Regions from separate parts of the Streptomyces sp. NPDC001549 genome, predicted to be linked through region 2. Evidence: riboswitches for the same ligand, from Rfam matches in the RefSeq annotation. Region 2 holds a riboswitch; the other holds the start of a gene.

Region 1 (3,763 bases), on a different contig from region 2:
TCCCGCCGGTTGTCCCACCACTCGCCATTGATGTGATCGACCTCGTGCCGAAGCGGTTTGTTGTTCCACTCCGGACCGACCCCGCACTCGGCGCATTCCTCAGGAACGCCGGCCTTCAGCAGCTCCCGTCGCAAGCGATCGCCAGGGACTCTGCCGTCCTGCGGATCTCTGACGGAGAGCGTCGGTCCCAGAGCTCCCTTGGGGCGAGGCTTTCGGGTGGCGACGAAGTGCGATGTGTCGATGCCAAGAGTCGAGATCCGTCGGGCGATGTGCGTCTGGTTGCCTCCGACGTTGCTGATGCCGAGGCGGCTGACCACCTCTGAGATGGATGTGGACCCGGAAACGACTTCCCGGAGCCGTTCCTCGGTGTGCCGCGCCCATTTCGTGGGGAAGTGGGAACAGTCGATCCCTGATTCCCGCATCTTCGCCCGCAGGTAGCGCCTGCTGCCGCTGCTCGGTGTGCCGCCGCACCAGCGGACGGCGTCGTCCCAGTTGTTCGTCTCGCGGGCCGCGGCTTCCAGCAGCTCTCGGGTGTATCGGACCGCCATTGCCTTCTCCTCCCGGCCGCGCGTGCGGCCCTCGTACGGAGCAACGGCACCGGAAGGCGGACGGTCACGGGCTTTTGCGTCCGATAAGCGGAGCGGCCCGCACCGGTTGGGGTGCGGGCCGCTTGCGGACGAGAGGGCCGGGCTCAGAGGCCCAGGTCCTTGATGATCTTGGCTACGTGGCCCGTGGCCTTGACGTTGTAGAAGGCGTGCTCGACCTTGCCCTCCTCGTCGACGACCACCGTGGAGCGGATGACCCCGGTGACCGTCTTGCCGTACAGCTTCTTCTCGCCGTACGCGCCGTACGCCGTCAGCGTCTCCTTCTCCGGGTCGCTGACCAGGGTGACCTTCAGGTCCTCCTTCTCGCGGAACTTCGCCAGCTTCTCCGGCTTGTCCGGGGACACGCCGATGACGTCGTAGCCGTGTCCCGTCAGGAAGGACAGGTTGTCCGTGAAGTCGCAGGCCTGCTTCGTGCAGCCCGGGGTCAGCGCGGACGGGTAGAAATAGACGATCACCTTGCGGCCCTTGTGGTCGGCGAGCGAGACCTCGTTGCCGTCCGCATCGGGCAGGGTGAAGGCGGGGGCGGTGTCGCCCGGCTGGAGTCGCTCGCTCATCGTGACACTCTCCTCGGGAGGGGATCGGTATGCCATGAGACTAAGCTGACAGACTGTTCATGGCGGACTACGCCCCACACGACCACGACGACGACGGAGGCAGCGCGGTGCCGGAAGCCAGGACCCCCGCACAGATCGAGGCGGACATCGTCCGCCGCCGTGAGCAGCTCGCCGAGACGCTCGACGAGATCGGTGTGCGCATGCACCCGAAGACGATCATCGGGGACGCGAAGGCGCGGGTCGCCTCGACTGTCGACCAGACCGCCGGGCGGGCCTTCGCCACGGTGAACCGGATCGTGACGGATCTGCGGGACGGTCTGCGTCACGACGACGGGTCTCCGCGCGTCGACCGGATCGTGCCCGTCGCGCTGGTCGCGGTGAGCCTGGTCGGGCTGCTCGTGGTGTCGGCGCGCCGCAAGCGCGGATGACCCTGAGCGGTACGGGACGGGCGCGGGCAGGTAGGTTCGGGGCGTGAGCGAGAACACCACCCACGACAAGCTGCCCATTCGCATGCTGCACGACCGCGTGCTCGTGAAGTCCGATCTGCCGGAGGGCGAGCGGCGCTCGGGCGGCGGCATCCTGATTCCCGCGACGGCCGCGGTGGGCAAGCGGCTGGCCTGGGCCGAGGTGGTCGCGGTCGGGCAGAACGTCCGGACGGTCGAGCCCGGTGACCGGGTGCTGTACGACCCCGAGGACCGTGCCGAGGTCGAGGTGCGGGGCGCGACGTACGTGCTGATGCGCGAGCGGGACCTGCACGCCGTGGCCGCGGAGCGGCTGGAGGGGTCGGAGGACTCCACCGGGCTGTACCTCTGAGGCTGTGAGCAAGGGCTGGTGGCCCAGGTCACCGGCCCTTTTCGCTGCCCTTTGCTACGGTGGAGGAGAACCCGACGAGACGCGCCGTACCGGGTACGACAAGACGACGCACCCCGTATCGCTCGATGTCTCGGAGGTGCCGTCATGGCATGGGTTCTTCTTCTCGTCGCCGGTCTGCTTGAGGTCGGCTGGTCGATCGGCATGAAGTTCACCGACGGTTTCACCCGGCTGTGGCCCAGTGTGTTCACGGGTGCCGGGATCGTCGCGAGCATGGTGCTGTTGTCGTACGCCGCGAAGACCCTGCCCATCGGTACGGCGTACGGGGTGTGGGTGGGCATCGGTGCCGCCGGCGCGGCCGTGCTCGGTATGGCGGTGCTGGGTGAGCCCGTCACCGCCGCCCGGATCTTCTTCATCTGTCTGCTGCTGGTCGCCGTGGTGGGGCTGAAGGCGACCTCCGGTCACTGACCTGGCCGGAGGCCCGACCCGGTCACTCCAGGAACGCCGACGGCGGGCGCAGGCCGTCCGCCGGGCCTCCGTCGCTGCCTTGTGCGCTGCCTTGTGCGCTGCCTTGTGTGCCCTGGGTGGTGCCGCCCTGGTTGCCGCCCTGGGTGGTGCCGCCGTTGTCCTGGCCGCCGTTGTCCTGGCCTCCGTTCACCGGGCCGCCGTTGTCCTGGCCGCCCTGGTTCTGGCCTCCGTTGTTCTGTCCGCCCTGGTTGCGGCCGCCGGCCGGGTTCGACGGGGAGGGCCGGGCGGGGCGCTCGGGGGCGCTGGGCGAGGGTTCGCCGGGGGGCTCCTGCGGCGGGTTGGATTCCGGGCTGGGCGGTGGCGGGGGCTGTGCGCCGCCGGGCTGGAGTTCCAGGTCGAAGTCGACGGGGTCGGTGCCTTCCAGCGCGGTCTTGGTGTAGGCGGCCCAGATCCGGGCGGGGTAGCCGCCGCCGCCGATGCGGGCCTCGCCGAGGGCGCCGTAGAGGGATTCCAGGGTTCCGGTGTCCGGGTCCTGGCCCATCATCGAGATCACGGTGACCAGGTCCGGGGTGTAGGCGGCGAACCAGGCCGAGCGGTCGAGTTCGCCGGTGCCGGTCTTGCCCGCGGCCGGGTGGCCGGCGGCGAGGGCGGCCGTACCGGTGCCGTTGTCCACGACGCTGACCAGCATGGACGTGGTGGTGTCGGCGGCTTCGCGGCTGATGGCCTGGGTGGGGGTGCGCTGGGGGAGGCCGATGGTGTCGCCGCCCTTGGTGATCTTCTCCAGGAAGGTGTAGGGGGTGCGGCGGCCGTGGTCGGCGAGGGTGGCGTAGGCCTGGGTCATGTCCAGGACACTGGCCTGCAGGGTGCCGAGGGCCATGGCCGGGCCGGGTACGAAGTTGGGGGTGTTCTCGGGGATGCCGAGGTCGATGGCGGTCTTCTTGACCTTGGCGGTGCCGACGTCGACCGCCATCTGTGCGTACACGGCGTTGACGGAGAGGTCGGTCGCGGTGTTGACGGTGATGTTCCCGTAGGAGACCTGGCCCTCGTTCTCGGGGGCGAAGTGGATGCGGCCGCCGGCGACCGGGCGTTTGTTGTCGCCGCTGTAGATCGTGTTCGGGGTGATGCGGCGGCCGTCCTGGGTGCGGGAGCCGTTCTCGACGGCGGCGGCGAAGACGAAGGGCTTGAAGGCGGAGGCGACCTGGTAGTCGTGCCGGGTCGCGTTGTTCACGTACTGCCTGGTGTAGTCGATGCCGCCGTACATGGCGAGGACCTTGCCGGTGGCCGGGTCGATGGAGACGCCGCCGGCCCGGACCAGCCGGTCGGCCT
Region 2 (3,763 bases):
GCGGCTGGCCCTCCCCGCGGACCTGGGAGATGGCCCTGCGGCTGCTGGCCACGGGGTACGCGGCCTCGACGGGCCGGGAGGCCCTGGCCACCGCGCTCACCGGCGCCGTGGGCGAAGCCGCCGGGATCGAGCTGCTCTCCTACCTCGAACACCTCGACCTGCCCGACCCGGACCGGGTGCTGGCCGACCCTGACGCCTTCGCCCTGCCGGAGCGCGGCGACCGGCAGCTGGCCTTCCTCATCGCCGTGGTCGCGGCCGTGCAGAGCGAGCTCACCCGACCCCGGTGGGAGGCGGGCTGGGCGGTCCTCGCCAAGGCTGTGGACGCGGGCGTGCCCGACGTCGCCGCCCGCGCCGCCGCCGACCTCGCCGCGATGCGCGACCTCGACTGGCCGGTGCCCGCCGGCATCGACGCCTTCGTGGAACTGCTCCAGCTGTCCGGCTCGCTGCCGGGCGGCAACTGAGCCCGGTCCGCCGTGCGTCCGGAGCTGGACCGCGCGAAGCTGCTGGCAGCCCGTTACAAGGCCGCCGAGACCCGTCCGTACCTCGCTTCCGCGCTGTACGCCCTGACCGTCGTCCCCTCGGCCGGGGTGCGCACCATGGGCGTCGACCGGCACTGGCGCTGCTACGTCTCACCCGCCTTCGTCGAGGCGACCCCGGTCGCCGAGCTGGCCGGCGTGTGGGTCCACGAGGTGGCGCACCTGCTGCGCGACCACCACGGCCGGGCCGAGCGCCTGCCCGCCGCCGACCAGGGCGACCCGGTCCGGGTCAACATCGCCCAGGACTGCGAGATCAACGACGACCTGCTGGCCGACGGGCTGGTGCTGCCCGAGGGCCGGATGGAGCCCAGGCTCTACGGCCTGCCCGCGGGCGGCCTGTTCGAGACCTACCTGCCGGCGATTCCCCCGACGCCCCACGGGCCGGACTGCGGTTCCGGCGCGCACGGCACGCCCGGGCCCTGGGAGCTGGGCGAGGACGGCGGCCCCGCCCGGGTCGGCCCGGTGGAGGCCGAGGCCCTGCGCCGGCAGACCGCCGAGGCCGTACGGGCCCACCGGCGCACCCGGGGCCGGGTCCCCGAGGGCTGGGCCCGGTGGGCCGAGGAGCTTCTGGAGCCCTCCGTCGACTGGCGCCAGGCTCTGGCGGGAGCGGTCCGCGAGGCCGCCGCGTGGGCGGCCGGCGCGGTGGACTACACGTACCGCCGCCCCTCGCGCCGGACGCCCGCGCTCGGCGGCCGGGTGGTGCTGCCCAGTCTGCGCAGGCCGCTGCCGCGGGTGGCCGTCGTCATCGACACCTCGGGATCGATGGGCCCGGACGAGCTCGCGGCCGCCCTAGCCGAAGTCACCGGCGTCCTGCGGGAGGTCGGCGTCGGCGGGAACCGGGTCGCCGTCCTCGCATGCGACGCAGACGTGCATGCCGTGACCCGGGTGCGCAGTGCCGGCGAGGTGACCCTGGCCGGTGGCGGGGGCACGGACATGCGGGTCGGCATCGGCGCGGCCCTGGCCCTGCCCGACCGGCCGAACGTCGTGATCGTGCTGACCGACGGGTACACGCCGTGGCCGGACGAGACACCGTCCTGCCGGCTGATCGCCGCACTGATCGGCAACACCCCGCCCGCACCCCCGTCCTGGGTGGAGACGGTACGCGTCGACCTGACCACGTGATCGCGGCCGCGCGCGTCAGGAACACACGCACCAGGGCAGATCGGACGATCGGGAACGGCAGCGGAAAGTTCGCCGCCACCAAGTGGCGTGTCTCCGGCGGGCTTTGCCGGTGCGGCACCGGCGGGGAAAGCCCCGGTCCCCTGTCGGTGGCAGGCGGGTGCCGCTCGTGCCGCGCCAATGCCCGTACGCACGCCTGATGTTGCCGGATCGGCATGGCCGGCGCGGCCCTCGACGACACCTCTTGTCACCCTCTGTGTTTAACAGCCCGCTAATCGGTAACAAAATGTAGTGACAGGCAGTCAATACTCGACGAAAGGCAGGACCATGAACCTCGTCAACGTGCTCATCCTCGTCGCGGTCCTCGCACTTGTCGGCCTTCTGATCGCGGCCCCCAGCGCCACCGTGCGGCGCAACCCGTTCCCGGGCCGCCGGCAGCGAGCCGACCACCGCCGCTCGGGTGCGCCCCGGTCGACCCGGGTACCCGGTCAGCGGGGCATCCAGCACCACGCGCCCTGACCCGGGCCCGTGCCCGCCCCGGCCGCCCGGCGCGGACCGCGGCCGCACACCCCCGTCCTCAGGCCGGCGTCCGGCGGCCGGGTCGGTGGGGGGTGAGGTACTTCACCGCGGGGTGGTGCCCCCGGATCGCGGAGCGCGTTTGCTAGATTGTCCGGCGGCCGGTCCACGGCCCCGGACGAGATGCGCCGTACCCGGTTACGCACGACGACGCGCGAGGTGCCGCACGAGCGGCGCCGTCCGCTGTCCGCACCCGGGCAGCGTCCTCGTCGAGCAAGATGGGCCGTACGTCATGACCGTGCCACTCACCCGCAGCCTGTACCGGACGACCGCGCACGCCGCGGGGGGACGTACCGGATCCGTCCGCACGGACGACGGACGCCTGGACGTCCGCCTCGCCCCGCCGCGCAAGAAGGTGCCCGGCACCACCAACCCCGAGCAGCTGTTCGCGGCCGGTTTCGCCGCCTGCTTCACCTCCGCGCTCGCGGAGGTCGCCGCCGGGTTCGGGGCGGATGCCTCCACCGCGCGCGTGGCCTGCGAGGTCCAGCTCGGCACCACGGACACGCCCGCCGGCTACGGCCTCGCGGTGGCGCTCACCGTCAGCCTGCCCGGGTGGCGGGCGGCGGACCTCCAGCCCCTGCTGCACCGGGCGGACGCGGTCTGCCCGTACTCGCAGGCCGTACGCGGCAACGTACCGCTGACGCTCCTGGCCGTGGACGAGCCGGCCGAGGCCGCCGAGGCCGCCGCCGATGACCGCGCCTGAGCCGGGGCCGGCCGGCCACGTCCCGGACGGCCCCGGAGTCCCGGTGCCCGAGCGCGGTGCCTGGCTGCGGCGCGGCATCAGCCGCAACGGCGGACCCCTCGTCGAGGACCGCGAAGTGGTGTGGCTGCAGGCCGGTTCGTACTACGCCGACAGCCGGGGCTTCGCCGGTACGACGTCCTTCGACGGCTCCCAGGTGCACTTCCACCACCTCACGGGCGAGCCCGGCGAAGACGCCGGCACCCTCCGGTGGGACGGTGCGAACCTCGTCGAGCGGGGCACCAATCCGGACGGCAGCACCTTCCTGGAGGTCTGGACGCCGCTGCCCGCCGCCGACGGCGCCTGCGGCTCGTGGTCCGGCCCGGACCACCACGTGGTGCGCGTCGGCCGCCACGTGGTGCATGTCGATTCCCGTGCCGGTGCGTACTGGCGGCTGTAGCCCGGGCAGCCCGGGGCGACGGCGCGCCGTCAGGGCAGGAGACCCGCCGGGAGGTATTCCGCGTACTCCGAGGCCGGCCGGCCGGTGGCCTGGCGGACCAGGTCCTCGATGGGGTCGGACGCCTCCTCCGGCGCGGGCGTGCCGAGGCGGTCGGCGACGTCCTTGCGGAGGGTCGGGAGCAGGGCGTAGAGGTGGTCGCCGGGGCAGGCGGTCGCGTTGAAGTCGCGGTGGCCGTAGATTTCCGACGCGGGCAGTCCGTACTGGTCGCAGATGTGGGCGCACAGGTCGGCCAGGGCCGCGAACTGGGCCGCCGGCGGGTCCTGCGAGGTGTACGTCCCCTCGTTCTCGATGCCGATCGACACGGTGTTCTGGCCGACGCAGTGTGCCGCCCGC

What was found. Region 2 has a riboswitch for guanidine ahead of ACFY04_RS12555 (Ohr family peroxiredoxin). Riboswitches for the same ligand answer to the same signal wherever they lie in the genome.
Region 1: it holds a riboswitch for guanidine, as region 2 does, so the genes downstream of both, ACFY04_RS04710 (multidrug efflux SMR transporter) here and ACFY04_RS12555 (Ohr family peroxiredoxin) in region 2, are expected to answer to the same signal.

Annotation. Positions count from the first base shown of each region.
Region 1 covers NZ_JBIAVJ010000002.1:392,379-396,141, reverse strand. Annotated here, with positions in the region: gene ACFY04_RS04730 (HNH endonuclease) at 1-548, opposite strand, end outside; gene bcp (thioredoxin-dependent thiol peroxidase) at 692-1,159, opposite strand; gene ACFY04_RS04720 (DUF3618 domain-containing protein) at 1,267-1,587, shown strand; gene ACFY04_RS04715 (co-chaperone GroES) at 1,631-1,972, shown strand; guanidine-III (ykkC-III) riboswitch at 2,016-2,085, shown strand; gene ACFY04_RS04710 (multidrug efflux SMR transporter) at 2,117-2,437, shown strand; gene ACFY04_RS04705 (transglycosylase domain-containing protein) at 2,460-3,763, opposite strand, start outside.
Region 2 covers NZ_JBIAVJ010000006.1:67,614-71,376, reverse strand. Annotated here, with positions in the region: gene ACFY04_RS12570 (AAA family ATPase) at 1-461, shown strand, start outside; gene ACFY04_RS12565 (VWA-like domain-containing protein) at 474-1,658, shown strand; gene ACFY04_RS12560 (hypothetical protein) at 1,983-2,174, shown strand; guanidine-III (ykkC-III) riboswitch at 2,326-2,388, shown strand; gene ACFY04_RS12555 (Ohr family peroxiredoxin) at 2,464-2,934, shown strand; gene ACFY04_RS12550 (hypothetical protein) at 2,921-3,370, shown strand; gene ACFY04_RS12545 (peptidoglycan recognition family protein) at 3,400-3,763, opposite strand, start outside.